DNA from 4 places in the Mameliella sp. LZ-28 genome. Region 1 is predicted to be linked to each of the others. Evidence: riboswitches for the same ligand, from Rfam matches in the RefSeq annotation. Region 1 holds a riboswitch; each other region holds the start of a gene.
The links. A riboswitch is a leader RNA that binds a small molecule or an ion and turns the genes downstream of it on or off. The one in region 1 is predicted to bind cobalamin.

Region 1 (7,506 bases):
CGCTCCGCCCCTTGCCCGGGGGCGGGCAAGGGGGAAACGACATGTTCATACGTTCAGGACCTCGGTCGAGCCGACCGTCTGGTTGGTCTCTATGGCAGGTGCGTGTTTCGTGCCGAAACACGGGCCAAGGTCGTCGTCGGGGCGGTTATGCCTTCCCGGTTACTGCTTGACGGCCGGCTCTCGCTGCAAAAACGCCTTCAAACCCCAGATGGCGACGCCTGCAAGGACCCCCCAGAATGCGCCGCTGATCCCCAACATCGACATGCCGCTGCCAGCGATCAGGAAGGTCAGGGCCGGGGCCTCCAGCTGGTCGGCGCGGGAAAACGCGGCGGTTGTCGCGGCAACAAAGGCGGGTATCAGCGCCAGACCGGCAACGGCGGTGATGACCTCTGTCGGCGCAATGCTGGCCATCGCGGTGACACCTGTCGCGGCAAAGGCGAGCGCGACATAGCAGACACCCGAGATAATGGCCGCCCAGTAACGGCCGGACGGGTCGCGCCCGGCGTCCTCTCCGGCCATCATCGAGGCGGTGATCGCCGACATGTTGACCGGGATCGCGCCGAAAGGGGCGATGAGCAGGCTGACGATGCCGGTGCTGCGCAGCAGGAAGGGGCGGTTGACGCCATAGCCGTTCAGCTCGAGCACCGCGAAGCCCGGAATATTCTGCCCCGCCATCGTGATCAGGTAGAGCGGCAAGGCCACAGAGATTGCCGAGAGCGGGGAAAAGCTGGGCGGCACGATATCGAGCACCGGGCCCCAGTTGATCGCAGACGCGTCGGTACGTGCCGACGGGTCGACCCCCAGGAACAGCACCAGGACAAAGGCTGCCACCGCAAGCGGCATCGCGGCCAGGCGATTCCAGGCCAGGCCCACGACCCAGGCCACGACGATGGGCAGGACCAGCAGTGGCAGGTTCCCGAGCGCAAGCGCCGGCGCAAGACAGAGCTTCAGCAGGACCCCGGCCAGCAGCGCGCTTGCAATCGGCTTGGGGATTGCCGCGACGGCGCGCCCCAGGCCGGGGATGACCCCTGTCAGGACGATCAGCAGGGCGCAGATGATCAGGGCACCTACCGCCTCGCCGAACCCTCCGGCCAGCATCGCCGTTGCCGCAAGAAAGGCGGCGCCGGGTGTCGACCAGGCAACCGCGGCGGGGGTGCGCGTGACGATGGGCAGCCAGATACTGCAGATCCCCATGCCGATGGTCGCAAAGAACAGGCCGGTCGCGGCCTGGGTCTCCGAGGCGCCCATTGCCGTCAGCCCGGCCAGAACGATCGCAAAGGAGGCCGCATAGCCGACGAAGGTGGCCAACACCCCCATGTTGAGTGCCGAAAACGAAAAATCCTTGATCATGAAAGGGTCCACTGCTGCCTGACTCGCGCTCCCTACTTGACCGAGGATGGCGCGAACCTCCAGATCAGACATCTTCGGAACGCAGGGCGGTTCACCGCGAAAATCGTCCCCGTGACAGCGACGGCGACCCTGCCGCGCGCAGGGACATGACTGCCGGCCGGTTTCCGCGACGGGGCGGCGAAGGTTCTGGACAGTGATGGTTTTCCATGTCACCAGTTGCGGCGATGGTGCTGCGTTCGGGTCAACCCCGGAGCGGCTGAAAAGGGAACACGGTGCGAGAGACCTCTCTCAATTCCGTGACTGCCCCCGCAACTGTAAGCGGTGAGCAACCCGTCAATCCACTGGATCGACTGCGATCCGGGAAGGGACGGCGCGCTTTGATCCGCGAGTCAGGAGACCTGCCATCAATTGATCGCAACCAATCGGGCGGCGGGCCCGAGGAGGACAAGATGACAGTTCCACAGGGCCCGGTCCCGTGCGCTTGCCTGTTTCCTCTGAACGAGGGCTGGGCATGGACGCATATGTATTCCTGATTTCAGCGAGTTACGTCAGCGCCACCCGGTTCCGCAAGCTGGCCGATGCTCTGGTTCAGGAAGCCCCGTGCCATGCGGTCGCCCTGCGTCTCGAAGGCGAGGGGCAGAACCTCTGGCGGGTGCTGGACGCCCTTGCCGCCGAGGGCGCCAGCCGGATTCAGCTGCGGCCCATCGGCTTGCCGTTTTCACAAAGCCTGGAACGGTGGCTGCCCGGGGCGGCGGCAAGCTGGTTGCACAAGCGCGGCGAAGCGGCGCCCGAGCTGTTTTTTGCGCGCCCGGCAGAGGAAGACGCCGGCTTGGTGCGGAATGCCGCGCGGGCGCGGGTCCCGGCATCGCGCATCGCCCCTTTGCCGGACGGCGAGTTGGGCAAGGGCTGGGATGCGCCGCCGGAGTTTCGCCATCACCTGCTGGTCTGTGCCGGTCCGCGTTGCCACCTCAAGGACGCGCCTCATCTGGCCGATGTTCTCAAGGCCGAACTGCGCCGGGCGGGCGTCAGCGCCGACTGCCTCGTGACGACGACCGGTTGCCTGTTTCCCTGCAACGCCGGCCCGGTGATCGTGCACTACCCCGAAGGCCATTGGTACCGGGTGACCGACGTGGCCGATGTTCGCGCGGTCGTCACCAAGGCGATCGGCGCCGGCGCAATCCCCCGACATCTTTTGATTCACAGGACCGGAGACACCCATGAACCCGTTTAAACTCAGTTTCGTCCTTGCAATGGCCGCCGGAGCGGCTGTAGCGGACCCGGTGACTGTCGAAAGCTGCGGCGCGTCCTTTACCTATGACGCGCCCCCCAGCCGGGCGATCACGCTCAACCAGCAGGCCACCGAGGTCATGCTGGCGCTTGGCCTGCAGGACCGGATGGTCGGAACCGCCTACATGGACGACGCCATCCCCGAGCAATGGGGAGCGGCCTATGACAGCGTGCCCGTGCTGGCAGAGAAATACCCCGCCGCCGAGGTCGTCCTTGCGCAAGAGCCTGACTTCCTGTTCGCGGGATTCGGTTCCGCCTTTTCCGAGGACAACCTGGGTGCCGCGCAAAAGTGGCATGACCTGGGGGTGGGCACCTATCTGGCCGATGCCTCCTGCAAGGCCGCGCATCCGAAGGACGTTCCCCTGACACAGGCCCCGATCCTGCGCGACATCGAGGTGATCGGTGACATCTTTGGCGTGGCGGACCGTGCCGACGCGCTGATCGCCGAAACCCGGGCGCGCATCGACGCGGTTCAGAATGACCCGGCGGGCGGTGGCCGGACCGCGTTCATCTATGACAGCGGGACGGATACGCCCTATTCCATCGGCTGTTGCGGCGGCCCGGCGCTGCTGGCCCGTACTGCCGGCCTGCACAGCATCAGTTCCGAGGTTCATGGCACCTGGATCGACCTTTCGTGGGAACGCGTCGTCGCCGCCGATCCCGAGGTGATCCTGCTGATCGAGGCGGATTGGTCTACTGCTGCGGACAAACGGGCCTACCTGGAAAACGATCCGGTACTGGCAGAGCTGTCGGCGGTCAGGAACGGTCGCTACGTGGTCGTGCCCTTCTCGGAGACCCTGCTTGGCATGCGCTTCGCCGATGGGGTCGAGCGTGTGAATGCGCAGCTCAAGGCATTGGACTAAGTGCCCGCCCGGTTTCCGATCCTGTTGGTCGCGACCCTTGGGGGGCTGCTGTTCGTGGCCCTGGCCGGTGTCCTTTGGGGCACGGCCCAGATCTCCTGGGCCGACCGGTTTGCCATCCTGATGCGGGATGAGACCGCCCCGCGAGGACTGTCCCTGATCGTCTGGCAGTGGCGCATACCGCGCGTCCTGGCGGTGGGGCTGATCGGGGCCGGGCTGGCCCTGGCAGGGGCGCTGATGCAGACGGCCCTGCGCAATCCGATGGCAGACCCCTACCTGATGGGGCTGTCGTCGGGCGCCTCGGCCGCTGCGGTGGCGGCGATCATCTGGCTGCCCACGGGCATGACCGACCGGCTTGGCGTGCCGCTCATCGCCTTTCTCGGGGCGGCGCTGGCCTTTTTCATGACCATTGGCCTGTCGCAGAGACGCGGCAGGATGCCCGACCCTCTGGTGGTGATCCTTGCAGGTGTCGCCGTGTCGCTGATGTTCCAGTCGCTGACGGCCTTTTTCCTCTATGTCGGTGATCCGCACGCCACCCGCAACGCGATGGGCTGGCTGATGGGGACGGCGGCGGGCACGCAATGGCATGAGGTGCCGATGCTGGGCCTGAGTCTTGTCGTGGTTGGGGCGGTCGCCCTGCGCAACGCAAACGCGCTGGACGCGACCCTGCTGGGCGAGGAACGGGCGCAGGCGCTTGGGTTTCGCATCGGCCGCATCCGGCTGTTGATCTTCGTGGCGACGGTGCTCTTGACCGGGCTGGCGGTGTCGGTGGCGGGGATCGTCGGCTTTGTCGGTCTGATCGTGCCGCATATGGCGCGGCTGCTGACCGGTGCCCGGCACCGGGTTCTGCTGCCCCTGACGATGGCCCTTGGCGCGGTGGTCCTGATCGCCGTCGATCTGCTGTGCCGGGTGCTTCTGGCGCCCGAGGAACTGCCGCTTGGGGTGTTGCTGGCGCTGTTCGCGGCGCCGCCCTTCATCCTCATCCTGCGGGGGATCCGTCATGTTGCATGACCCTGTTCGCCGGGATGCCGCCCTTTGCATCCGGAACCTGAGTGTCTTTGTCGAGGGCAGGGGCGTTGTACAGGACGCGTCCCTGTGCGTGCCCAAAGGGGAAATCCATGGCTTGCTGGGACCGAACGGCGCCGGCAAGACAACGCTCTTACGCACGCTCTACCGGGCCACGCGGCCAGCTTCGGGGCGGATTGAGGCCTTTGGCAGGGAGATGGACAGCCATAGCCACGTGGAATGGGCACAGGTGCTGGGCGCCCTTGTGCAAAGCGCGGGGTTGCTGGCGGGATTGACGCCCCGGGACATCGTGGAAATTGGGCTCGAGGCGAAAGGCCTGGGACGGGGCGAAATCCGGAGGCGCCTCGACGAGGCGCTGGGGATTGTCGGCTTGACCGACAAGGCGGATCAATCCGCCGAGCGGCTGTCCGGCGGAGAGCTGCAGCGCTGCTACTTTGCCCAGCTCCTGGCCTGCGATCCGCAGGTCTACGTGCTGGACGAACCGACCAATCACCTGGACCTGCACTATCAGCTGGTGCTGCTGGACGAGGTCCGGCGCCGGGGGCGGACCGTGCTGATGTGCCTGCATGACCTGACCCTTGCGATGCGCTATTGCCACAAGGTCTACCTGATGCAGTCCGGCAGGATCGTGGCCAGCGGAGCGCCTGCGACCCTGTTGAGCCGCGACATGCTCATGACCCACTACAGGGTGGATGCCCAGTTTCGCGGCACGTCGCTGGACGTCACCGGGCCGGTCTGACCTTCCTGCGGGACAAGAGGGCGGGCACGCCCGTCCACGGAATCATGCGTTTACCGGCCCTTGTCCGCGATCACGACAGACGCGCGACCTGCACCAGGGCAGAATGGGCGCTGCAACCCTGTCCAAGGCGGGAGGTCCCCACATCCAGCGTCAAGACGTTGGGGTTTCCGTCAGGGTCGATGTTGCCGCCCGGGTCTCCGAACCATGCCCCTGTCGGCAGGGCAACGACCCCCGGATTGATGTCGCTTGATACAGACGCCCGGGCGCGGCACGCGCCGCGTGCGTTGAAGACCCGCAGCAGATCGCCCGTGGTGATCTCGCGCGGCGCGGCATCGTCCGGATGGATGACCAGTGTTTCGGGGCGGGCACCCTCGACATCGGCAAGCGCGGCTTCAAGCTGGCTGTGAAGCTTGTCCCCCGGTTGGGGCGAAACTAGGTGCAGGGGTGCCGCCGCGCTGGCGGTGCCCAGCCATTCCGTTGGCGGCAGCCAGACCGGGTGACCGGGACAATCGTCGTATATGAAACTGTCGATTGTTGCCGAGAAAATCTCGATCCGGCCAGACGGAGTGCCAAGGCGGAACGCATCGGGATCTTCGCGGAACGGGGCAAAGAACGTGCGGTTAGGGCCCTCGGCCTTGATTGGCAGCTTTATCCAGTTGCGCTCTCGCAGCGCGTCCAGATCGGGCACGTCGATACCAACATCCGCCGCCGCGTCCCGGTACTCGGCATAGAGCTTTGAGATCCAGTCATCGGCGCTGCGGCCTTCGGTGAACTGGTGGCCCACGCCGCAGCGGTCCGCAAGCCCGCTGAATATGTCGTAATCGTCGCGCGCCTGGCCCACGGGCGGGATCAACCGTGGCATGTGGAACAGGTAGTCGTCCATATTGGTGCGGCCGATGTCCTCGCGTTCGTAGGGGGTGGTGGCGGGAAAGACGATGTCGGCGCGTTTGGCGGTCGCTGTCCACCAGGGTTCGTTCACGATGATTGTCTCGGGCCGCTGCCAGGCCTCGTGCAGGGCGTTGAGATCCTGGTGGTGATGGTAGGGATTGCCGCCCGCCCAGTAGACCAGGCGGATGTCGGGATAGGTCTTGCGTTGCCCATTGAAATCATAGGGGCGCCCGGGATTGCGAAGCATGTCGCCGATGCGCGCCACCGGGATTGTGTCCTCGACTGGGTTCGACAGTTGCGGGAAGGTCATGCCGCGCAGCCCAAGGAGCGACTTGCCAACGCCGCCAATCGCCCCGTAGCCATAGCCGACGCCACCGCCCGGCAGGCCGATCTGGCCCAGCATTGCGGCCAGGACAACCGACATCCAGTAGGGCTGTTCGCCATGTTCGGCGCGCTGCAGCGACCATGCCACTGTGATCAGCGTCCGGGTCGAGGCCATGCGCCGCGCGAGCGCGCGGATCGTGTCGGCGCCCACGCCGCACAGGGGCGCCGCCCAGTCCGGGGTCTTGGGCACACCGTCCGTATCGCCCACCAGGTAGGGCCGGAACCGTTCGAAACCGACCGTATGGCTGGCCAGGAAGGCACGATCGACAAGCCCCTCTTCCTCGAGCACATGGGCCAGCGCCAGCATCAGCGCGGTGTCCGATCCGGGCCGGACGGGCAGCCATTCGCAGCCTTCGGGCGCATCGGTGCGTTGCGGTCCTATGTTGATGCAGCGCGTGCCTCTGGTCGCCAACCGATCGAACCAGCCGGCGGTCTCGTGCTCGGTGATGCCGCCCATGCTGACTTGCGAATTCTTCGGGTTGATCCCGCCGAACATCACCAGGGTCTCGGTGTTGTCGTGGATCGTCTGCCATCCGTCCTGATGCTCGTAGAGCAACTGCAGGAAATTCACGCCCAGCACATGCGGCATGATGGATTGCGCACATCCGGTCGAGTAGCTGCCAAAGGAGGCGACATACCCGCCGATGCAATTCAGGAACCTGTGCACCTGGCTTTGGGCGTGGTGAAAGCGTCCGGCCGATCCCCAACCGTAGGAGCCACCGAAAATCGACTCGTTTCCGTGTTGGTGGCGGACGCGGTCGATCTCTGCTGCCGCGATGTCCAGCGCTTCATCCCAGGGGAGTTCGACAAACTCCTGCGCGCCCCGTCCACCGCGTTCCCGCGCCTCCAGCCAGCCACGCCGGATCGAGGGGCGGGCGACGCGGGTCTTGTGATGGACCGCGGCCGGGAGGCTGTCGGGGATCCGCGAGGGATGCGGATCCTGGGAGAACGGCCGGGTCGCAACGATCCGGT
Region 2 (7,506 bases), on a different contig from region 1:
GCGTAGACCACGCGCCGCACGCCGTGCCGGTGCGCTGCCTCCCAGACGTTGTAGGCGCCGACGATGTTGGGGCCAAGGATCTCTTCGAACGGCGCCTCATCCCCGATGGCGCCGAAATGCACCACCATGTCCGCCCCTTCGATCACCTCCGACATGGCGTTCAGGTCGGCAAGGTCGGCCTGAACATAGCGTTCCCCAGGATAGAGCGTGCCGATACCCTCGGCGATGTCCGTCGATACCAGTTCGTCGGCCATCATCGACAGCGGCTCGCGCAGGTAAGACCCCAGCCGCCCCGCGGCGCCGGTCAAAACGAGTTTCTTCATGGCGTGTCCTTTCCTTCTGCCGTGCGTCATATCACGGCGCGTTCGATCATCGGGTGGCCTTTGGTGATGCGGTCAAAGCTGAAGGGCGTCAGGTCGAGGCTGCGGTACTCGCCATAGGTCAGCCACTCCGCGAGACCTCGCCCCATTGCCGGGCTCTGCTGGAGCCCGTGGCCCGAAAACCCGTTCTGGAACAGGAAGTTCCCGATCTCCGGGTGCGGGCCCAGAATGGCGTTCTGATCCAGCGTGTTGTAGGCGTAGTGGCCTGCCCATTCGGTCACGACACGGATCGTCTCGAAGGCGGGGATGCGCGTGGCAAGGATCGGCCAGACGTGATCCTGCCACCGGGCATGATCCATCACGAAATCACCTGGATCGACGGCCAGATCCTCCTCGGGCGCGGCCCCGGCCAGGTAGGTCGTCGGACCATCCTGCCGGACGTGTACGCCCGAAGGGTCGATGGTCAGGGGCAACTCGCGGTCCAGCGGCGTTTCGGCGGAAAAGACCCAGGTAAAGCGTTTGCGTGGTTCCACCGGCAGCTTGATCCCTGCCATTGCCGCGGTGCGCGCCGCACGGGGGCCAGAGGCGTTCACCACATGGCCACAGGCGATATGCTCGCCGCTGGCAAGGGTGACATGGGTGATGCGCCCGCCCTCGCGGGTCAGCGCCGTGACCTCGTTCGCGACATATTCCACGCCCCGGTCCCGGGCCGAGCGCCTGAACCAGTCGAAGAGCGTGCCGCCGTCCCAATAGCCCTCGTCGCGGGTGTTGATCGACCCGGCGAGGATGTCGTCAAGCTGGTAGAAGGGGTAGCGCGCGGCGATCTCGTCCCGGTTCAGGATCTCGGTGCCCGCCCCCTCGGCCCGCTGCACCTCGGCGTTGCGGCGCAGGACCTCGGCAAAGCCCGGGGTGTCGGCGAGGTAGAGATAGCCATAATTCTGCACGTCCAGCCGGGGCACGCGGCTGTCGTTCATCCGCTCCGGCAGCTCCTTGATGAAGCGGGCCGTGAACTGCGAAATGCGGATGTTCAGGGGGTCGGAAAACTGCTGCCGGATGCTAGAGTTGGTATGCGCGGTCGAGCATTGCGCATAGCTGGGGTCACGTTCCACCACCAGCACCGACCCGTTGAAATCGGGGTTGTCCGACAGGAACCATGCAGTGGCCGATCCCATGATCGCACCACCGATGATGACCACGTCATAGGTGGTTTTCGTGGGCGTGGGAGAGAAACCGGGGGCTGCCATCAAAAGACCTCTCCGTCTTGGGCACGTTTCATGATCTGCGCGGCCTCTTCGGCTGTCATGCCATACTGCGTGACCGCGTGGTCGGGCGTGATGTATCCCAGCGCAAGGTCACGGCGGACCTGCGCCGGATCGCGCATCGACGGCGTGCCATAGCCGCCCCCGCCGGGGAATTCCATCTCCACGCGCTGCCCTTCGGGCACACTTTGCCGCCCCTTGCCGCGCATCGCGGTCCCGTCCGACCGGGCAATCACCGTCGCGCCGCCGCTCTCGCCGCCGCGCCGCCCGCGCGCCGGGTGATCGACCCGGTCCAGCATGGCGGAAAAGTCAAAGACATGGCCCTCGCGCGCACCGACCACCATGAACTGGCCCAGCCCGCCGCGATACCGGCCCGCGCCGCCGCTGTCCGGCCGCAACTCCTTGCGCCAGACGATCACCGGCCCGGCCTGTTCGGTGGCCTCGACCGGCATGGTCATCACACCCGAGGGGAAGGCCGTGGCGCTCATCCCGTCCAGCCCGGGCCGTGCGCCCGATCCGCCCGAATTGAAGGTCAGCACTTCGGCCCGCCGTGCATTCGTGGCCCCGGGCGCGGGCCGCAGCGACAGCATGAAGTTGCACAGGCAGCCGGCGCCCTCGGCGGGCACGGTGTCGGGCAAGAGCTTGTCCAAAGCGTCATAGACCGTGTCGGGCACCATGTGGCCGATGATATGGCGCAGGGCGACGGGCGCGGGGAAGGGGGCGTTGACGATGCTCCCCTCCGGTGCCGTCACCTCGAAGGGCGCCAGAGAGGCGGCATTGTTCGGGATCTCCGGCGCGATGGCGCATTTCAGCGCGTAGCAGGCATAGGCCTTGGTATAGACCATCGGCACGTTGATGCCCTTGGGATCGACACCGCTGGTCCCGGTCCAGTCACACAGGATGCGGTCGGCTTCGATGCTAAGATTCACATGCAGGTCGATCGGCGTGGCATAGCCGTCGATCCTCATGTGCCCCTCGGCGGTGCCGGGTGTCAGCGCATTGATCCGCTCAAGCGTGGCCTTGCGAGAGTTGGTGAGGATGAACTCGGACACGCCCGCAAGATCGGATAGCGCGAATTCCTCCATCATCTCCAGCAGGCGCCGCTGCCCGATCTCGTTGCAGGTGGCCAGCGCGTGAATGTCGCCCACCAGCTGGTCGGGTTCGCGCACGTTGCCCCGGATGATCTGCAACAGCGTGCGGTCGACCTTGCCCCGTTCGGCGAATTTCATGATCGGCAGGTACAGCCCTTCCTCGTGCACGTCATTGGCATCTGCGCCAAAGCCGCGCCCGCCGATGTCGGTCACATGCGCGGTGCAGGCGAAAAACCCGATCAGCACCTCGTCGCGAAAGACCGGCGTGACCACGGTTATGTCATGCTTGTGGCCGGTGCCTTCCCAAGGGTCGTTGGTCAGGTAGACGTCGCCGGGAAACATCGCCTGTCGCCCGATGCGGCGGATGAAATGGCCCACCGCATCGGCCATCGCGTTGACATGGCCCGGCGTCCCGGTGACCGCCTGCGCCAGCATCTGACCTTCGGCATCGTAGACCCCGGCGCTGAGGTCCCCCGCCTCGCGCACGGAGGGGGAAAAGGCCGTGCGCACCAGCGCCTGCGCCTGCTCCTCGACGACCGAGATCAGGCGCGTCCACATCACCTGGTAGGCGACTTTCGACGGTTCAGACATGGGCGGCGTCCTTTAGGTCTGCGGGCTGCGGCAGGTGCACGTCCAGCGTGCCATCTGGCAGTGCGATGACCTCGCGGCTGGCGGGGACGACGACGGTGGTCTCGTCCTCTGTGATCAACGCGGGTCCGGTGACAAGCGCCCCTGCGGGCAGATCGGTGCGCGGCAGCACCTGCGCCGTCAGGCGCTCGCCCCGCGCCGGATCAAAGAGCGGTCGTGTGGCCGTGCCCGTCATCCGCGCGGTGCGCGTGGGGGCGGGGATGCGTCGGGCGGCGGGCCGGGTGGTGAAGGCGTTGACGGACCAGACCGTGATTTCCGCCTCCAGCCCCTCGACCGTGCGGCCGAACAGGGCGGTGTATTCGGCCTCGAACCGGCTCAGCAGGCGGTCGCCATCCGGTGCGGCCATGTCCTTGGGTGGAACAGGCACGGGGATTTCCCAACCCTGACCGGCATAGCGCATGAAGACCTTGGCCTCGGCCTCGATGGGCGCCGTGGCATCGCAGGTGCGCACGAAGCTTTCCGCCTCCTCGCGCAGTTCCGCAAACAGCGCTTTGACCGTCGCGGCATCGAAGTCGCGCATCCGGGTAAAGACCGAGCGGTTCGCCTCGAAGCTGAAAGGCGCGCGCAGGAAGCCGATGGCAGATCCAACACCGGCGCCTTGCGGCACGAGGCAGCGCGCCACGCCCAGTTTCTCACACAGCCGCGCAGCATGCAGCGGGGCCGCGCCGCCAAAGGCGATCATCGTGTAGCGGCTCAGGTCCTCGCCGTTTTCCACCGCGTGCACGCGGGCGGCATTGGCCATGTTCTCGTCCACCACCTCAGCCAGCCCATAGGCGGCCTCCAGCGCGTCCATCTCCAGCGTTTCGCCGATCTCTGTCTGTAGCGCCGCCTCTGCGCGGTCCGGGTGCAGCGTGATGGACCCCCCGGCGAAATTCGCAGGGTCCAGCTTGCCCAGGACAAGGTCCGCATCGGTCACGGCGGGCCGCGTCCCGTCGCGCCCGTAACAGGCCGGGCCGGGTTCGGACCCGGCGCTTTCCGGGCCGACGCGGATCTGGTTCATCGCATCCACCGAGGCCAGCGACCCGCCGCCGGCGCCGATTTCGACCATGTCGATCACCGGGATCGAGATTGGCATCCCGGACCCCTTCTTGAACCGGTAACTGCGCGCCACCTCGAAAACCCGCGCCGTCTTGGGTGCCATGTCGCGGATCAGGCAGATCTTGGCCGTCGTCCCGCCCATGTCGAAGCTCAGCACCCGGTCCAGCCCGTGCCGCGCGGCAATCTCGGCCGCAAAGATCGCGCCCCCGGCGGGGCCGCTTTCGACCAGCCGCACCGGGAATTTCGTCGCCATTTCCAGCGAGAGGATGCCGCCGCCCGAATGCATCAGGAAGACCGGGCACGCCGCGCCCTCATGTGCCAGGCGATCCTTCAGGCGACCAAGGTAGGACGCCATCAGCGGGCGGATATAGGCATTGGCGATTGTGGTGTTGAATCGCTCGTATTCGCGCATCTGCGGCGAGACTTCGGAGGACAGCGAGACATCCACACCCGGCAAAGCTTCGGCCAGCACCTCGGCCACCATGCGCTCATGCGCGTCGTTGGCATAGGCGTGCAACAGGCCAACGGCCACGCTGTCATAGCCCCCCGCGCGCAGCCTGTCGGCCAGGGCCTCGACCTCGGCCCGGTCCAGCGGGATCAGCACGCCGCCATCCGCGTCCATGCGTTCGCGCAGCGTGTATCGCCGGTTGCGGGGCAGGAGAGGCTCGGGCAGCACGAGGTTCAGGTCGTATTGCTCGAACCGGCTTTCGGTGCGCATCTCGATCACGTCGCGAAAGCCCTCGGTCGTGACCAACGCGGTTTTCGCGCCGCGCCGCTCGATCAGGGCATTGGTGGCCAAAGTCGTGCCGTGGATCACCTGGGAAATCCGCCCGGGCCCCACGCCCGCCAGGTCACAGACCCGGTGCAGCCCCTCGACAATGGCCTCTTCCGGAGCGGCGTAGGTGGTCAGCACCTTGGTCGAGGTCAGCCCATCCGGTCCTTCCAGCACCACGTCGGTGAAGGTGCCGCCGATGTCGACGCCAAGGCGATACTGTGGTTCGGGCATGAAAGGCTCCTGTCAGCGATACCGGGAAACCTAGCGAGCCACCGCAATGCAATCCAATTATTTGATCGGATCAAGAGGATCGCTTTTCCTGATCCTCGGCCGCCTCCAGATGCGCCCGGGCCACCTCTTGCGCCAGTTCCGCCGCGCGCATGACATAGGAGGGCGCCAGACCGGCGTCGTAGCGTGCGCGAAATCGCAGTGGGTCCGGCACCCAGAGGTAACGCAGTGGCACCAGCCGCCTGGTCGCGATATGGTCGCGCAACTGCTCGATGGGCAGGGTGCCGTGCGCATGGGTCAGCACCGGGTGCCGCGCGATGTCGCGCAGGCTCAACGCGCGACCCTGCAAGCCCAGCCCCGGCGCCGCGACCCAGACCTGCGGAAACTCGCCGAGGTCCACGCCGCCCGAGATCTGCCGTCCGAACGGCCCGCTTTGCAGCGTCAGGTCCAGCCCCCGGCTGAACAGCGACGGCGAAAGGCTGGCCGAGAGGTCCACGGTCAGTTCCACGTCGATGGCCGGAAACCGGTCCTTGAGGACGCGCAGGAATGGACCCAGCCAGCTGTGCACAGATCATCTCTGTCACGCCGAGGCGCAGCACGCCCTCGAACAGATGATCCTCTCCGGCTGCGGCCAGGAAGCCGTCCATCGCGGTCAGCACGGCCCGGGCGCGGGGCAGTATCTTGCGCCCCGTCGGCGTCAGCCGGAGCGACCCGGCATCGCGGTTGAAAAGGCGCAGCCGCAGCAGCGATTCAAGCGCCGAAATCCGGGTCGAGATATTGGGCTGCGTGGTGTTCAGCCGTTCCGCCGCGCGGTGGAAACTGGCCAGGTCGGCCACCTGCACGAAGGCTTCGAGTTGTTTGACGGTGATCTGGCCCACGCCCGCAGTCTGTCGCCTGCGACGCTCTGGCACAAGCGATGGTCCGGGGCGCGAACCGCTTGACCGCGGCAAGATGCTGCGCCACTTTGGCCTGTGATGGTGACCGCGTCCGCGCGGTCTGAAAAGGGAACGCGGTGCGGGGCCATGCCCCAAATCCGCGACTGCCCCCGCAACTGTAAGCGGCGAGCCATCCCGAAGTGACCACTGGGCCGCACGGCCCGGGAAGGTTCGGGACTGCGCCTTGACCCGCAAGTCAGGAGACCTGCCATCGCCGGGCGCCCTGCGCCCAAGCCACTCAACCCGGGCGGGGTGCCCCGGAGACGCGAAAGACGAATGGCAACCTGCCGCCCGTCCTGCCGCCGATCCATGATCCCCGCCCCAGCTTTGCGCGGAGGGCGCGATGACGATCGAACGGGTGCTGACCCTTTTACAGACACGGGCCGAAACACCGGAACGGGCCCGGGAACTGGCAAGCATGGGCTACATGCAATGGCTTGGCAGCCTGCCGGGCTGCGCAAGCTACGAGGAAGAAGCTGTGCGTGCCTGGATGCGGGCCCAGCCCTTTGCCGGCACGGATCCGGCGGTGGCGGTGTTCTGCGACCTGCTGCACCAATCCATCCGCCGTCCAGCGGTGCCGCTGGATCTACCCTTGCCACAGCCGCAAAGGCGCGGAGGCGCCCGGAAACGGCGGTTGTCGATCTGACCGGAGCCTTTGGCCGCAGTCTATGCCGTGGTCGGGACCCCGCCATTGTCCGCGGCCAGGTGCACGGTCTGCGTCGGATAGGCAAAGCTGACGCCCAACTCTTCGGCCAGGGACAGGATGTCGAGGATCAGCGCCTGTTGCGCGGCGATCTGCGCCTCGTAGCTGAAGACGCGAAAGTGCCCCCATAGCTCGATGTCGATGCTGTGGGGGCCAAGCGACTTGATGCCGATGGTCACATTGTCTGTCTCGGCCTCCGGCTGATCGCGGTAGATCTCCATCAGCCGCGCCACGAACTGTTCCAGTTGCGCACGCGGGGTTTCGTAGGTGAGGCCGATCTTCATCAGCACGCGACGCCTCCGCCGGCTGCCCCAGTTGGATATCACCTGGTCCGAAAGCTGGGCGTTGGGCACGATCATCAGGGTGTCGTCCAGCTTGCGCAGGCGCGTCGACCGCAGGCCCACCGTCTCGATCACGGCCAGCGTGTTGGCTGCCTCGACCAGGTCGCCCTTGCGGAAGGGGCGGTCCGACAGAAGGATCGCGCCGCCTATGATGTTGGACACGGTTTC
Region 3 (7,506 bases), on a different contig from region 1:
CCCGGCCTTGGTGGCGATGCGGAACGGGGTGCCGCCCTTGCCCGCGTAGCGTTTCAGGAAGCTGCCGATGATCTCTTCGGATTTGCCCATGCCATAGACGTTCGAGGTGTCGATGTGATCGACCCCGGCGTCCAGCGCCGCATCCAGCACCGCGTGGCTCTCGTCCTCGCTCACCGCGCCGTAAAAGCCCGCAAAGGACATCGCCCCGATGCCCAGCGCCGATACCTCCGGCCCGCCCTGTCCTAGTGCCCGTCTCAGCATGTCCTGCCCCCTCTTGCCGACGGGCGCAGAGTGGCGCCCGCCTCCCGCATTGGCAAGTCCCGGCCTCAGGCCCCCAGCCAGGCCTTGTAGTCGCTGACCAGCAGGTGCAGCGGCGCCTCGTCCTCCTCGATGTCGGAAAAGCGCCCGATCGGTTCACGAAAGATGTTGTCGGTCTCGTCGTCGTTCACGGTGCTGACCTCGCCGATCAGCACGTCGCCGCCCTCGCCCCAGAAGGCGTGCCAGTCGCCGGGCCGCAGGGTCACGCTTTCGCCCGGCGCCAGTTGCAGCTTTTCGCCCGCCACATAGTCGTGCACGATCCCGTCGCACATCACGGTGCCGCCGCGATCCTCGGCGAAATCGCCCTGGTCGTCAGATCCGTACAGCTCCACCACCAGTGTCGCGCCGCCCCGGTTGATGATGTCCTCGGCCTTGATGACATGGGTGTGCATCGGCGAAAGCTGGTCCTGTTTCGAGATCAGCAGCTTTTCCGCGTAGCACATCCCCCGCCCCGAGGTCAGGTCCGACAGCAGCCCGTTGCGCAGGGTGAACAGGAACAGCCCCATCTCGTCATAGCGCCCGGCGCCATAGTCGGTGATGTCCCAACCACAACGAGAGTCGATGACATGCCGCGCCGCGCCCGCCTGCGCCACGAAGGCCTCTGGCGACCATTGCGCAAAGGGCGGCAGGGTGAACCCGTGGCGGCGGATCATCTCGTCCGCCTCCGTCATGATGGCGTTGATGCGTGACCGTTTCATGCCCCAGTCCTCCCGTTAGCGATAGCGGCTTTGTGACAGCTATCCGCCACCGACTCGGTTCCGTCAACCAACTACCCGAACGAGGGACCGCGCATGTCACTTTGACCATTGCCCCGCATTGGCGAACCTGTCACACACAGAACCGTGACCGGTCCCGGAAAGGCGACTTTCCGGGGGAAAGAGGGAATGCCGTGCGGCGCATCCGCGCCAATCCGGCAACTGCCCCCGCAACTGTAAGCGGAGAGCCGGGCCAAGACGCCACTGGAGCAATCCGGGAAGGCAGGCCCAGGCAACGACCCGCGAGTCAGGAGACCTGCCGGACACCCGCGGCCCAGATGGCCACGGCTCCACCGGACGTCGGGGTGAGCGTCTGGCCTGTGTCCTGTTCGGACCCCGGCCGCCTTGTCCCACGTCTCCACCGCATTGCGCCGGGGATGGCGCAGACTGGACAAGGACGATATCAGTGACTTTTTTTACCCTCGGAAAACAGGCCCTTGTTGGCGCGCTCCTGGCGTTGCCCACGGCGGCACCCGCGCATTTCCTGCTGGAATACACCACCGACGCGCTGATCGACCGTCCCGGTGACGTGCCGGTCAAGCTGGTGTTCTGGCACCCCTTCGAAAACGGCCATGTCATGGACCTGGAGCGCCCGCAGGAGTTCTATGTCATTCATCGCGGCGAAAAGACCGACCTGATGGACACGCTGCAGCCGATCACCTTTACCGGCGCCAGCAATTCCGCTGCCGCCTTCCTCGGTTCGGTCCCGGTGAAACGGTCTGGCGACTATGTGCTGGTGACGGTGCCCCAGCCCTATTTCGAGGAATCCGAGGACAAGTACATCCAGCAGTTCACCAAGTCCGTGCTGAACCGCAACACGCTGCCGACCGACTGGATGGCGCCCGTGGGCCTGCCCACAGAGATCCTGCCCCTGAACAAGCCCTACAACATCATCGCCGGGTCCACCTTCACCGGGCAGGTGCTGGCCAATGGTGAACCCGTTGCCGGCGCGGAAATCGAGATCGAGTACATGGCGGCCGAACCGGACATGGACGGATCCTCGGCCACCGCCCCCGTGGCCAGCCCGCCGCCCGGAGGGGCCGTCGTGGCGATCTCGGACGCCAACGGCTATTTCACCTTCGGCATCCCCAAGGCCGGGTACTGGGGCTTTGCCGCCCTTGGCGCCGGTCCGGTGACCGAACATGAGGGCAAGGAGCTGAGCCAGGACGCGGTCCTCTGGATCCGCGCCTGGGAACTGGAGTAACCCAAGATGCACATCGTCGACGGAGCCCTCTCGAACCCGGTCGTCATCGGCGGCGCGGTGGCGGCGGCAGGGGGCATCGCCCTTGGCCTGCGCGCCCTGCCGCTGGACCGTATCCCGGCGGCCGGGGTGCTTTCGGCCAGTTTCTTCGTGACCTCGCTGATCCATGTGCCCGTGGGTCCGTCGTCGGTGCATCTCATCCTCAACGGTCTGGCCGGGTTGATCCTCGGCTGGGCCGCCTTCCCGGCGCTTTTCGTCGGACTGGTGCTGCAGGCGGTCTTTTTCGGCTTTGGCGGGCTGACCGTGCTGGGGGTGAACACCGTCAATATCGCCCTTGCGGCGGTCCTCGTCGGGCTGGTCTTCCGCCCGCTGATCCTGCGCGGCGGTCCTGTCGGGGCGGCGATCTGGGGCGGCATCGGCGGCGCCTGCGCCACCGCCCTGACGACGCTCTTCGTCGCCCTCTCGCTGATGTTCTCGGGCGACGAATTCCTCGCCGTCGCGCACCTTGTCTTTGTCGCCCACCTGCCGATCATGGTCATCGAGGGCCTGTTGACCGGCTTTGCGGTCCTGCTGGCGCGCAAAGTCAAACCGGACCTTTTCCTGTCGATGAAGGAGGCCGAGGCATGATCCGGCTGGCGCTTGTCCTCTGCCTGCTGGCCCTGCCCGTCCCGGCACTGGCTCACAAGGTGATCGCCGCCGTCTTCCCCTCCGGCAGCGCCATCGAGGGCGAAATCGGCTTTTCCAACGGCGACATGGCCACCGACCAGCCGGTCGAGGTCTATGGCCCCGACGGCACGCTGCTGGGCGAGACCGTGACCGACGCCGACGGGTTTTTCATCTACACGCCGACCGAACCCGTCGCCCATACCTTCCGCTCGGACCTCGGCGCCGGGCACCTGGCCAATGTCACCATGCCCGCCGAAGAGGTCGCCCGCATCCTGGGTGTCGCCGCGCCCGAACCCGCAGCGCCCGCCCCCACGACGGCGCCCGCCGCCCCCGGCGTGGCGCTGTCGGATGCCGACCGGGCCGAGATTGCCCGCATCGTCCGCGACGAGATGCGCCCCCTGCGCCGCGAGATCGCCGCCTACCGTGAAAAGAACGACCTGCAGACGATCCTCGGCGGCATGGGCTATATCCTCGGGCTCTTCGGGCTGGGCTTCTACATCGCCGCCCGGCGCCAGCTCAAATCGCAGGCCGGGGCGTGACGCATATCCTGTCGAACACCAGCGCCGCCCTGCCCGGTGACGGCCCCCGCCGCGGCCCCGGCCCCATCGCCGCGCTGGACCCGCGCGTGCGCATCCTGTCCGCCATCGCCTATGGCGTCTTCGTGGTGGCGCTGGACAACCTAGTCGCGCTCACCGCCGCGCTGGCGCTGTCCCTGACCCTGTTGGCGCTGTCGCGCCTGCCCCCGGCAAGGACGCTGAAACGTGTCGCGATGGTCGACGGCTTCATCCTCTTCATGCTGCTGCTCCTGCCCTTCACCGTGCCCGGCGACCCGATCTTTACCCTCTGGGGCTATCCTGCCTCCTGGCAGGGGTTTGCCCGCGCCATCCAGATCGGCCTGACCGCCAATGCCGTGGTCCTCGCCCTCATCACCCTTGTCGGCACGATGGAGCCGGTCACGCTGGGCCACGCGCTCTACCGCCTGAAGACCCCGGAAACCCTGGTGCACCTGATGATGTTCACCATCCGCTACGTCGAAGTGCTGCGCCAGGAATACCTGCGCCTGCGCGCCGCGATGAAGGTGCGCGGCTTTCGCCCCGGCACCAACTGGCACAGCTACCGCAGCTTCGGCTACCTGGTCGGGATGATGATGGTGCGCGCCATCGAGCGTTCCGAACGCCTGCTGGGCGCGATGAAATGCCGTGGATTCTCGGGCCGGATCGTGCTTTTGCAAGAGTTCCGCTGTACCCGTGCCGACGCGCTCTTTGCGCTGGTTCTCCTCGGCGCCTTCGCCCTGCTGCTGACACTGGAATTGACGCTGCGATGATCGAACTGGACGATCTGCACTTTGCCTATCCCGGCCAGCCCCCGGTGCTGAACGGCGCCTCGATGCGCCTTGGCCCCGGCGAGCGGCTGTCCCTGACCGGCCCCAACGGCGCCGGCAAGTCGACGCTTCTGCGGATGATCCTCGGGCTGCAACGGCCCACCTCGGGCACCGTGACCATTTTTGACCGCACCCGCAGCCGTGAAAGGGACTTCCACGAGGTCCGCCGCCGCATCGGGCTGGTGTTCCAGGACCCCGACGATCAGCTCTTCTGTCCCACCGTGGCCGAGGACGTGGCCTTTGGCCCCCTGAACCTGGGCAAGAGCCGGGACGAGGCGCTGGCCGTGGTCGAACAGACCCTCATGGTGCTCGACCTGCTGCACCTGCGCGACCGTGTCACGCATAAACTGTCGGGCGGCGAGAAACGCCTCGTGACCCTCGCCACCGTCCTCGCCATGTCCCCCGAGGTGCTGCTGCTGGACGAGCCGACCAACGCGCTCGACCCGGAAAACCAGGCCCGCCTGACCGAGATCATCGACGCCCTGCCGCTGCCGATCCTGCTGGTGTCACACGACCCGGCGTTTCGGGAGAGGATCGCGCCCTGCGCGCTGGAGTTGCGGGAGGGGCGGCTGGTGCCGGTCTAGGCACGGCCCATCCCGCCGCGCTAATTCTTGCGGACCGTGACGCGACAGCCATTCGAAACGCTGATACTCAGTGACCGGCCATCCTTGGACAAGGTGCCACTGGCGGTATTGGTGACCCAACCAAAGGTCTCCGTGGCCGAGTAGCTGCGCCCGTTCAGAGTGCCCCGCGTGGTCCCGCTGCCAGACGTGCCGCTGATCGTCCCGGTAAAGGCATTGCCCCCCGCCGACCGATAGGTGGTGGTCCCGGAGGCCACACCCAGCGGACAGGTTGCAGACCAGCTCCATGTCCCGACCATCGAATAAACCGGTGCAGGAGGCGTGGACTGCCCCGGTTCCCGAGGTGTGTCCGCCTCCGGTGCAGGGGCCGCGACCACCTGTTTGCAGACGGTGCCCGACCGCACCTTGATGGCCTCCAGCGCCTGCGCCGTCCCAAGATCGCCAGCCTCGAGCGCAACATCCGTCGCGACAAGAAACCGGCGGAATGCCTCGCGGGTCCGTGGCCCCGTGATCCCGTCCGGCGTGCCCGCATCACAGCCCAGCCTGTTCAGATGCGATTGCGTCTGGCGCAGGATGTCGCGCGCGTCCACCGGCTCTGCAACCGGCGCCGGGTCGACGGGCTCAACCGGTTTCGCCTGCACCGCAACGGCTTGTTCCGCCTTTTCCGCGCGCAGCTTCTCCAGCTCGGCCAGCGCCGCTTCCAACGCCCGTTCAGCGTCCCTTTCGGCGTCCGCCTTGGCTGGCGGCGCCTTGGCGACCGCCTTCAACACCTTCGACTGCGCCAGGATCTCTGCCATCGGCACCGCGAAATTCACCTTTCCGGCCCGGCTGCCCGCGTGGTGCAGCCCGATCACCTTCTGCGACCCTGCGTCGATCACCGGAGAACCGGAATTCCCCGGCAGCGTATCGCAGGTGTGCCGCAGCCTATGTCCGGCCAGGGCCGGACTGTCCGCCTGGCATTTCTCGCGGCTGATCCGCTGCGCCTCGCCCATCGGGTGCCCGATCACCCAGAAGGGATCGCGGTCATTGGGAACCGCCGCCGAAAGCTCCAGCGCGCCGAACTCGGCATTGGCATCGCCCAGCACCTGCAGCACCGTGTAGTCCAGCGCCTCGCTGGTCTCCAGCGGCACCGGGTTGACGTGAAAGCTCTTGACCCCCGCCTCGATCCCGTCGCGCAGGAAACCGGCGTGGAACTGCACCGCCGCGATACTGGTTGCGCCCTTCTCGACCATCCTGGGATGTTTCAGGATACCCGGCACGCAATGGTGATTGGTCACCAGCTTGTTGCCCTCGACAAGAAAGGCGGTGCAGGGCGCATGGCCGACATTGGTCAGGATCTGCAACATCCCCACCGCGCGGCCCGTGCGCGCAAAGATCGACCTGTCGCCATAGCTGGACACGAACTCGTTGTTGTAGGACCCCACCTGCGCCTCAAGCTGGACGTCCAGCATCGACTCGTTGCGCGGTGCCACCACCTGCCCGAAGGTCTCGGGCGGGAACAGCATCAGGTCCTGCGCCGGGGCCGCGCCGGCAAATGAGATGAACGAAACAGCAGCGGCAAGGCGGGCAATAGACACGGACGAACGTCCTTCGGCAGGGGAAAATCCGCCTGCAGTCTAACAGGACTTTCCCGGCAACCGAGTCCGGATTTCCCGGCGCGGTCCGCGACGGTCACGGCAATGGGTTAACGATCCCTTGCCGCTTTGTACAAAATGCTGATTTCGACGTACGTTTTGTACAAAACGTACAAGATCCGGGGCCTCAGCCCCGCTCGTCTTTCCGCATCAGATAAGTGTCCATGATCCAGCCGTGCCGCGCCCGCGCCTCGGCTCGCGTGGCCACGATCCGGGCGGCCGTATCCGCCAAAGGCCCGGCCTCCAGCACCTGTTCCGGCATCCCCAGAAAGCCGCCCCACCAGATCGAAACCCCTTTTGGATCAATCTGTTGAAAGGAACACTCACCATCCAGCATGACCACCACGGTCTCTGCCCCCGCGGGCCAGCCGTGATCGCGCAGACGTCGTCCGGTCGTGACCATGACCGCGCCATTGACCGTGTTGAACGGGATCGCATGGGCGGCCGTCAGCGCCTGAAGCGCCGTAACCCCCGGGAAAACCTTGACTTTCACCTCGCCGCTCAGCCGTTCCGCAATCCGCAACGTGCTGTCGTACAACCCCGGATCGCCCCAGACCAGCAGAGCCACGGGCCCTTCGGGCGCGCCGTCCAGCGCCGCGATCCAGCGGTCGGCAATGGCGTCGTGCCAGCGCGCCACCCGCTCCTGGTAGGGCAGGTTCTCATCCCGAACCGGCATGTCAAAGGGCACAACCTGTGCCACCGCGCCCGCGCGCCGCAATATCTCGTGGCGCACCTCGGCCAGATCCTCCTTGGCGGCGCCCTTTCTCGGGATCAGCACCGTCGCGGCCTCGCGCAATGCGCGCTGGCCCTGCAAGGTCAGATGGTCCGGGTTGCCTGTCCCGATCCCGACCAGCCAGAGCTCAGTCAAACCCCACCCCCAATTCGGCCATCGGCCCGTACAGGATCAGCGCCGGTTTGGTCCCGATCTCGCCCGCCAGTCGCGCCGACAGACCCGCCACCGTGTCCCTGT
Region 4 (7,506 bases), on a different contig from region 1:
ATGCGTCGCGCTCGCCGGTGCGCAGGCCGCGATCCAGCTGGTGCCGCGTCTGGGCATCGGGGGCGAGGCCCGCGTCGTCGGTCCCACCTACAACGAACACGCAGGAGCGCTGACGGCGCAGGGCTGGACCGTGACCCAGGCCGGGGATGCGGATGGCCTGAAGGGCGCGCGGCTTGGGGTCGTGGTCAACCCGAACAACCCGGATGGGCGGTTCTGGACGCCGGAAGAGCTGATCGACCTGGCGCGGGACGTGGGCCTTCTCGTGGTCGACGAAAGCTTTGCCGACCCGGCGCCGGAATATTCGATTATCCCTTTTCTCGACAGTTTGCCCGAGGGTGTCCTGATCCTCGTCCTGCGATCCTTCGGCAAGTTCTACGGGCTGGCCGGTCTGCGGTTGGGCTTTGCGCTTGGCCCGTCCGCGTTGGTGGGCGAAATGCGACGGCTGGCCGGTCCCTGGGCGGTCAACGGGCCGGCAATCGCAACCGGATGCACTGCGCTGGCGGATACGGACTGGCAAGTGCAGACGATCGCGCGGCTGTCGCGTGACGCGGTGCGCATGGATGCGCTGGCCGAGGCGGCGGGCTGGTCCGCGGTGGGGGGCACGGTCTTGTTCCGAACCTATGAGACGGGCGATGCCCTGGCCGCGCAGGAGCGGTTGGCCGAGGCGCGGATCTGGACCCGCGTCTTCCCCTACTCGGCGGGCTGGCTGCGGTTGGGCCTGCCGGGGTCCGAACCCGATTGGGCACGTCTGGAGGGGGTGCTACAGGGCTGACGGCGCTCAGCGCGCGGCGGCAAGAATTCCCTCGACGTCCAGATGTGCCTCCAGGTGATCGGCGAGCGCCTCCAGCGTCTGTTCAACCGTCGCATCATACGAGGCGCTGGCCGCGACCCCGAACCCGGTCAGCCATGCCGCGCGGAACCCGTCATCGCGGAACATGCCGTGCAGGTAGCTGCCCATGACCCGGCCATCGGCGCTGATCGCACCTTCGGGATTGTCCCCGACAAAAGCGAAAGGGCGGGCGCGGTCCGGGCCGTCGCTGCGACCGATGTGGATTTCGTAGCCGTGGAACGTGGTGCCCGTGGCCGCATGGCGGGCGTTGACCTCTGTCAGGCTCTTGTCAGCGGTCATGACGGTGTCGATCTCCAGCAGGCCAAGGCCGGGATCGCGGCCCGCCGGCCCCTCGATGCCCTGCGGGTCATCGACCACCCGGCCAAGCATCTGATAGCCGCCACAGATCCCCAGCACGCGACCGCCACGGCGGTGATGCGCCATCAGGTCCACGTCCCAGCCTTGTTCACGAAGAAAGGCAAGGTCGCCGCGGGTGGACTTGCTGCCGGGCAGGATCACGAGGTCGGCGTCGCCAGGGATCGCCTCGCCGCGCCGGAGCATGGTCAGGCGCACGTCCGGTTCCTGGGCGAGCGGGTCGAGATCGTCGAAATTGGCCATGCGCGAGAGGCAGAGGCACACCACATGCAAGCCTTCGGCACGGGTTTGAGTACGGATGTCCAATGCATCCTCTGCCGGCAGGCGCCAGGCCTCGGGGAACCAGGGGGCAACGCCATAGCCGCGCCAGCCCGTGCGCTCTTCGATCAGCTTGTAACCCTCGTCAAAAAGACGAGGATCGCCGCGAAACTTATTGATAAGAAAACCGGAAATGCGGTTGGCGTCATCGGTCGGCAGGATTGCCTGGGTCCCAACGATCTGGGCGATCACACCGCCCCGGTCAATGTCTCCGGCGAGGATGACCGGCACGCCTGCGGCCTCGGCAAAGCCCATGTTGGCGATGTCGCCCTTGCGCAGGTTCACCTCTGCCGGGCTGCCCGCACCCTCGACGATCACCAGGTCATGCGCGGACCTGAGGCGATTGAAGCTTTCGATAACGGAACCAAGAAGTTGCGGTTTCAACTTCGCGTAGTCGCGGGCCTTGGCGGTGGTCAGGCGCTTGCCCTGCACGACGACCTGGGCCCCCACATCCGTTTCCGGTTTCAGCAGCACCGGGTTCATGTCGGTGTGCAGCGGAAGGCCGCAGGCCAGCGCCTGAAGCGCCTGCGCCCGTCCGATTTCTCCGCCGTCAGAGGTCACGGCGGCATTGTTCGACATGTTCTGAGGTTTGAACGGTGCCACGGACAGCCCGCGCCGCCGCGCCGCACGGCAGAGGCCCGCCACCAACATGGACTTGCCCACGTTGGACCCGGTGCCCTGGATCATTACCGCGCGGCTCATGGCGCGATCCCCAGCCGCTTTGGCAGGTCATTGCGGTTGCGCGCGTCGAAATGAAAGGTCTGCCAGCCGCGTCGGGCGGCGGAGGCCAGGTTCTGGCGGTTATCGTCGATCAGAAGCAGGTCTTGCGGCATCAGCCCCGACCAGCGTTCGATCTGGCCGAAGAACCCCGGATCGGGCTTGGCCACGCCCATCGGGCCGGAGGCGAAGATCGCCTCAACATGTGCCGACAAGCCCATGACATCCATGATGTAATCCGCCCGTGGTGCCGGGTTGTTGGTACCGATCACGGCACGTCCGGGACTGCGTGCCAGCCAGTCGATCACCTGCGTATCGGGGCGGTCCTCGGCCCGCAACCAATGGTCCAGCAGGGTTTCGGCGCGGACATCCGTGTCCTGCGTCGCCAGCCAGTCGGCCAGCGCCCGTTCCAGCGGCAGCGCGCCGCGCAACACCCGTGCCGCCTGTCCGGGCTGGTTCAGGAAGGCGCGAAAGGCGCGCGGTGACAGGCCCAGGGTGCGGTCGAGGTCTGCCACCCAACCGAAGGGGTCGCCCGGCGGTTCGGCGTTCAACACGCCGTCGAAGTCCCAGACGACAAGCTCAGCCGTCATTGCGGGTAGATCAGGGCAGTTGCGACATAGCCCGCGGGCAAGGGCACGGTTGGCGGCGTTTCCAGCCCCTGCGCGACGTGATCCGGCAAGAGGTGCGTGTGCGGCCCTTCCGGAGATTCACCATCTGGCGGCGGGATCTCGGCATCGATTTCCAGCCGCAGGCAGGGCGTTTCGATTACGCGAACCGGGGCCGCGTCTCGCAGGGCGAGGCCGCTGCGCGACAGGTGATCCGGCCAGGCCGTGCCTTGGCTCCGGGCCAGCCGAGTGGCAAGCGCCTTGTCGCACCGCACGGTGAACCGTGCGGCGCGGCTGCCCAGCCCAAGATCAAAGCGCAGTCCGCCTGCGTCGCGCGGCAAGAGCGCGTCAGAGTCCGGGCCCAGCGCGGTCAAGGATCGGGCCGGATCGCGCAGGGCGCGGCCCAGGGGCACAGCAAGGGCGATCAGCGTCGGCGCCTCCGGGCGGTCGATCTCGAAGGCGGTGAGATAGCGCGCGGCCTCCAGCCGCAGCGCGGCATTTTCCAACCGCAGGATCAGCACGCCGTCGCCGATCTGCCCCGTACATTCGGTTCCCGGCAGGCGCGACAGCTCGCCCGAGGCGCCCCAGATGCCCGCCACGAGGCTCGCGCCTTCCTCGCCGATGCGCCGCGCCGTTTCCGTCAACAGCGTATCCCCCTGCCAGGACAGGCGGCGCGTCTTCAGTCCCATGTTCGCGGCGCGGGCGGGCAAGGCGGCCCAGACGCCGGCGCGAAAGTCGTCCGAGGCGCTGCCCCAGCAGGCGATCTCGTCCAGGCTGCGGGCGCATCCCGTGCACAGCTGCGATGCCTCGTCGATCACGCAGCGGGCCACGCAGGGGCTGGCCGGGGGCAGGCGGGTCATGCGGCTCATTGGTCTAGAACTCCACGCCTTTCTGCGCCTTCACGCCGTCGCGGAAGGGATGTTTGAGCAGCTCCATCTCTGTCACCAAGTCGGCGGCCTCGATCAACTCTGGCTTGGCGTTGCGGCCTGTCAGGCAGACATGGGTCATGGCCGGTTTCTGGTGCAGCAGGAACTCGACCACCTCGTCGATGTCGATGTAATCATAGCGCAGGGCGATGTTGATCTCGTCCAACAGGACGAACTGGATCTCGGGGTCGAGGATCTGCTCCTTGGCGATCTTCCAGCCGTTCTGCGCAGCGGCAATGTCTCGCTCGCGGTCCTGGGTTTCCCAGGTAAACCCCTCACCGGACACGAAGAACCGGCATTCATCGGCAAAGCGTTCACGGAGAAAGGTCTTTTCGCCGGTGTCCCAGTTGCCCTTGATGAACTGGACCACCGCGCAGGGCATGCCATGCGCGATGCAGCGCATGATCATCCCGAACCCGGCCGAACTCTTGCCCTTGCCCTTGCCGGTGTGGACCATGATCAGACCTTTTTCCTCGGTCTTGGTCTTCATCATCTCGTCGCGGGCGGCCTTGATGCGGCGCATCTTTTCGTTGTGGCGGGTTGTGATCTCGTCCATTGCGCGCTCCGTTGATCGATTCAGGCAGGAATTGCATCCGTGTCGCGCCCCGTCAACGTGCTTCGCGATTGACATGTCCGCCCGTCTGTCGCACCACCGCCCACACGATGGTTCCCCGGAGCACCCGGGGAGGACAACAGGGAACGCGGTGAAACCCCGCGGCTGCCCCCGCAACTGTAAGCGGTGAGCGCCCTCGCAACGTGCCACTGGCCAGACCGGCCGGGAAGGCGCGGGGGTGCCGCGACCCGCGAGCCAGGAGACCTGCCATCCCAGGTGCAACTTTAATCCCGGGCGGGGTGCCCCGGAGGAGGTCGGGAATGGATCACGATACGCAACAGGGGGCGGGCCATGCGCCGGTCGAACTGCTGGTCTGCGTCAAGTGTCGGCGTGGCGAAGAGGTGCCAGAGGGCGGTCAACGCCCGGGCCAGCGCCTGCACGATGCGCTGGCGGCGCGCGAGATGCCCGAGGGGGTCACGCTGACGCCGGTGGAATGCCTGCAGAACTGCGACTACGGCTGTTCCGTCGCCATGCGCGGCGGGGCGGAACGCTGGACCTACGTCTACGGAAACCTTCACGAAGCGTCGCATCCGGACCTGCTGGCCGAGGGCGTGGCGCTGTATCATGCGGCCCGCGACGGGGTGATCCCCTGGCGCGCGCGGCCCGAACATTTCAAACGCAATTGCATCGCGCGCATCCCGCCCGAACAGGCCAAAGCGCCGGAAAAGGACAAGACATGACCGATCTCGCCAAGCTTCCCGTCACCGTCATCACCGGCTTTCTGGGCTCGGGCAAGACGACGCTGATCACCCACCTGATGCAGAACCCGGGCGGCAAGCGGCTGGCCGTGGTGGTCAATGAATTCGGCGACGTGGGCGTCGATGGCGAGATCCTCAAGGGCTGTGCCATCCCCGATTGTCCGGCGGAAAATATCATGGAACTCGCCAACGGCTGCATCTGCTGCACCGTGGCCGATGATTTCATCCCGACCATCGAGGCGCTGATGGCGCTGGACCCGCGCCCGGAGCATATCCTGATCGAGACCTCGGGCCTGGCGCTGCCGAAACCACTGCTCAAGGCTTTTGACTGGCCGGACATCCGGTCGAAGATCACCGTAGATGGCGTGATCGCCCTGGCCGATGCCGAGGCGGTGGCCTCGGGGCGGTTCGCGCCAGACGTGGCAAAGGTGGATGCGCAGCGGCTGGCGGACGATTCGCTGGATCACGAGACGCCGCTGTCGGAGGTCTTCGAGGACCAGATTTCCTGCGCCGACATCATCCTGCTGACCAAGCCGGATCTGGCGGGTCCCGAGGGCGTGGCCAAGGCCAAGGAGATCATCGCCGCCGAGGCGCCGCGTCCGCTGCCGGTGATCGAGGTGGCCGAGGGCGCCGTCGACCCGCGCGTGATCCTGGGGCTGGAAGCGGCGGCAGAAGACGACATGGACGCCCGTCCCAGCCACCACGACGACCACGATGACCACGAGCACGACGATTTCGAATCCATTGTCGTGGACATTCCCGAGGTGTCCGCCCCCGCCGACCTGGTGGCGCGGATCGAGGACCTGGCCAAGAGCCAGAACATCCTGCGGGTCAAGGGCTATGCCAGCGTTGCCGGCAAGCCGATGCGCCTGCTGGTGCAGGCGGTGGGCGCACGGGTGCGGCACCAGTACGACCGTCCCTGGAAAGCGGACGAGGCCCGCCAGGGTCGGCTTGTCGTGATCGCCGAACATGACGACATCCACCCCGAGGCGATCCGTGCCGTGCTGGGCGTGGCCACGGAGGCGGCAGAGTAGGGCGGGGGTCTCCCCGCCGCGCCGGAGCGGTGCCATGCACGTCATCTTTCGCGAAAGCCACGGACTCGAAGAGAGCGAGACCCCGACCGACCTGGCGCAAAGCCCGGCGGACCTCGTGGTGCTGTCCTTCTCGGATTCCGACCTCGGCGCCTTTGCTGCGGGATGGGAACGGGGCGGCGGGCGCGAGGGGCGGATGCCCTCCCTGCGTCTGGCGAATATCGCGGCGCTGAAGCATCCGCTATCGGTCGATACCTATGTCGAACAGACGCTTGAGGGCGCCAAGGGCATCCTGATCCGCCTGATCGGTGGTGTGCCCTACTGGTCCTACGGCATCCAGCAGATCGCTGCCCTGGCGCAGGCGAAGGGGATCGCCTTGGCGGTTTTGCCCGGTGACGGGCGGGTCGATACGCGGCTGGACGAGGTTTCTACTCTTCCGGTCTCCACCCTGCGGCGGTTGGCCCATCTCTGCGACGCGGGCGGCGCGGTGGCGGCCCAGGCGGCGCTGGCGCAGATGGCGCTGGCGGCGGGGCTTTATGCCGGGCCGGTGCGTGGCGCCAAGGGGCTGCCCCAGGTGGGCGCCTGGCTGCCGGAGCACGGGGTCTGTTGCCCGGTCCTGGCCGCTGTGCGGGATGGCGAGGGCAGAGGGGGGCCGTCTGCCCCCCGCTTGCCGGAGGCAAGCCCCCCCGAGGGTATTTTCGCCAAGAAGAAACCGCGCCCGCTGGTCTGCCTGGTCTTCTATCGCTCGTATCTCGTCTCGGCGGATATGGCGCCGATGGAGGCGCTGTGCGCGACCTTGCGGGACCGCGGCTTTGACGTGATTGGGCTCTTTGCCCCGTCCTTGAAGGCGCCGGGTGCTTCGGGTTGGCTGGCGCGGCAGGTGGCGCATCTGGCCCCCGTCGCCATCGTCAATGCCACCGCCTTTTCCGGGCGCGGGGCCGAGGGGGCCTCGCCGCTGGATGCGGGCGATGTGCCCGTTTTCCAGGTTGCTCTGGCCACCTCCTCGCGTGCGGCCTGGGCCGAGGCGGAGCGTGGGTTGTCGCCAGCCGACCTTGCGATGCACGTGGTGTTGCCGGAGGTTGACGGGCGGTTGTTCGCCGGGGTGGCCTCGTTCAAGGAGCCGCAGGGGCGCGACCCTGACCTGCAATTCGCCCGGATGGTTCATGCGCCCGATGCGACCCGCGTCTGCGCGGTGGCCGACAGGGTGGCGCGTTGGCACGGGTTGGCGTCGTCCCCGGCGGCGGCACGGCGCCTAGCGCTGGTGCTCTCGACCTATCCGGGGCGGGACTGGAACCTCGCCCATGCGGTCGGGCTGGATGCCATCGCCTCGGCGGAGGCAATCCTGAAGGACCTCGCGGATGCCGGGCATGGGGTCGCTCAGGGGCTGGACGCCG

Region 2: another riboswitch for cobalamin. It lies ahead of G9Q80_RS10840 (hypothetical protein); the one in region 1 lies ahead of G9Q80_RS07290 ((2Fe-2S) ferredoxin domain-containing protein).
Region 3: another riboswitch for cobalamin. It lies ahead of G9Q80_RS05315 (DUF4198 domain-containing protein); the one in region 1 lies ahead of G9Q80_RS07290 ((2Fe-2S) ferredoxin domain-containing protein).
Region 4: another riboswitch for cobalamin. It lies ahead of G9Q80_RS05220 (DUF1636 family protein); the one in region 1 lies ahead of G9Q80_RS07290 ((2Fe-2S) ferredoxin domain-containing protein).

The regions. Positions count from the first base shown of each region.
Region 1 is NZ_JAANYX010000011.1:147,304-154,809, forward strand. It holds gene G9Q80_RS07285 (benzoate/H(+) symporter BenE family transporter) at 160-1,350, opposite strand; cobalamin riboswitch at 1,559-1,770, shown strand; gene G9Q80_RS07290 ((2Fe-2S) ferredoxin domain-containing protein) at 1,862-2,581, shown strand; gene G9Q80_RS07295 (ABC transporter substrate-binding protein) at 2,568-3,500, shown strand; gene G9Q80_RS07300 (FecCD family ABC transporter permease) at 3,501-4,508, shown strand; gene G9Q80_RS07305 (ABC transporter ATP-binding protein) at 4,498-5,262, shown strand; gene G9Q80_RS07310 (molybdopterin-dependent oxidoreductase) at 5,333-7,506, opposite strand, start outside.
Region 2 is NZ_JAANYX010000012.1:52,370-59,875, reverse strand. It holds gene G9Q80_RS10865 (NAD-dependent epimerase/dehydratase family protein) at 1-323, opposite strand, end outside; gene G9Q80_RS10860 (NAD(P)/FAD-dependent oxidoreductase) at 350-1,564, opposite strand; gene G9Q80_RS10855 (hydantoinase B/oxoprolinase family protein) at 1,564-3,261, opposite strand; gene G9Q80_RS10850 (hydantoinase/oxoprolinase family protein) at 3,254-5,362, opposite strand; gene G9Q80_RS28160 (LysR substrate-binding domain-containing protein) at 5,433-5,927, opposite strand; partial or broken gene G9Q80_RS28575 (helix-turn-helix domain-containing protein) at 6,103-6,195, opposite strand; cobalamin riboswitch at 6,318-6,521, shown strand; gene G9Q80_RS10840 (hypothetical protein) at 6,638-6,940, shown strand; gene G9Q80_RS10835 (mechanosensitive ion channel family protein) at 6,961-7,506, opposite strand, start outside.
Region 3 is NZ_JAANYX010000008.1:34,065-41,570, reverse strand. It holds gene G9Q80_RS05325 (aldo/keto reductase) at 1-261, opposite strand, end outside; gene G9Q80_RS05320 (D-lyxose/D-mannose family sugar isomerase) at 327-1,016, opposite strand; cobalamin riboswitch at 1,149-1,351, shown strand; gene G9Q80_RS05315 (DUF4198 domain-containing protein) at 1,480-2,277, shown strand; gene cbiM (cobalt transporter CbiM) at 2,284-2,901, shown strand; gene G9Q80_RS05305 (NikL family nickel/cobalt ECF transporter subunit) at 2,898-3,479, shown strand; gene cbiQ (cobalt ECF transporter T component CbiQ) at 3,476-4,264, shown strand; gene G9Q80_RS05295 (energy-coupling factor ABC transporter ATP-binding protein) at 4,261-4,905, shown strand; gene G9Q80_RS05290 (trypsin-like peptidase domain-containing protein) at 4,926-6,479, opposite strand; gene cobF (precorrin-6A synthase (deacetylating)) at 6,664-7,404, opposite strand; gene cobA (uroporphyrinogen-III C-methyltransferase) at 7,397-7,506, opposite strand, start outside.
Region 4 is NZ_JAANYX010000008.1:16,248-23,753, forward strand. It holds gene G9Q80_RS05195 (threonine-phosphate decarboxylase) at 1-772, shown strand, start outside; gene G9Q80_RS05200 (cobyric acid synthase) at 779-2,224, opposite strand; gene G9Q80_RS05205 (HAD family hydrolase) at 2,221-2,829, opposite strand; gene G9Q80_RS05210 (DUF1289 domain-containing protein) at 2,826-3,713, opposite strand; gene cobO (cob(I)yrinic acid a,c-diamide adenosyltransferase) at 3,718-4,326, opposite strand; cobalamin riboswitch at 4,418-4,609, shown strand; gene G9Q80_RS05220 (DUF1636 family protein) at 4,644-5,063, shown strand; gene cobW (cobalamin biosynthesis protein CobW) at 5,060-6,115, shown strand; gene cobN (cobaltochelatase subunit CobN) at 6,150-7,506, shown strand, end outside.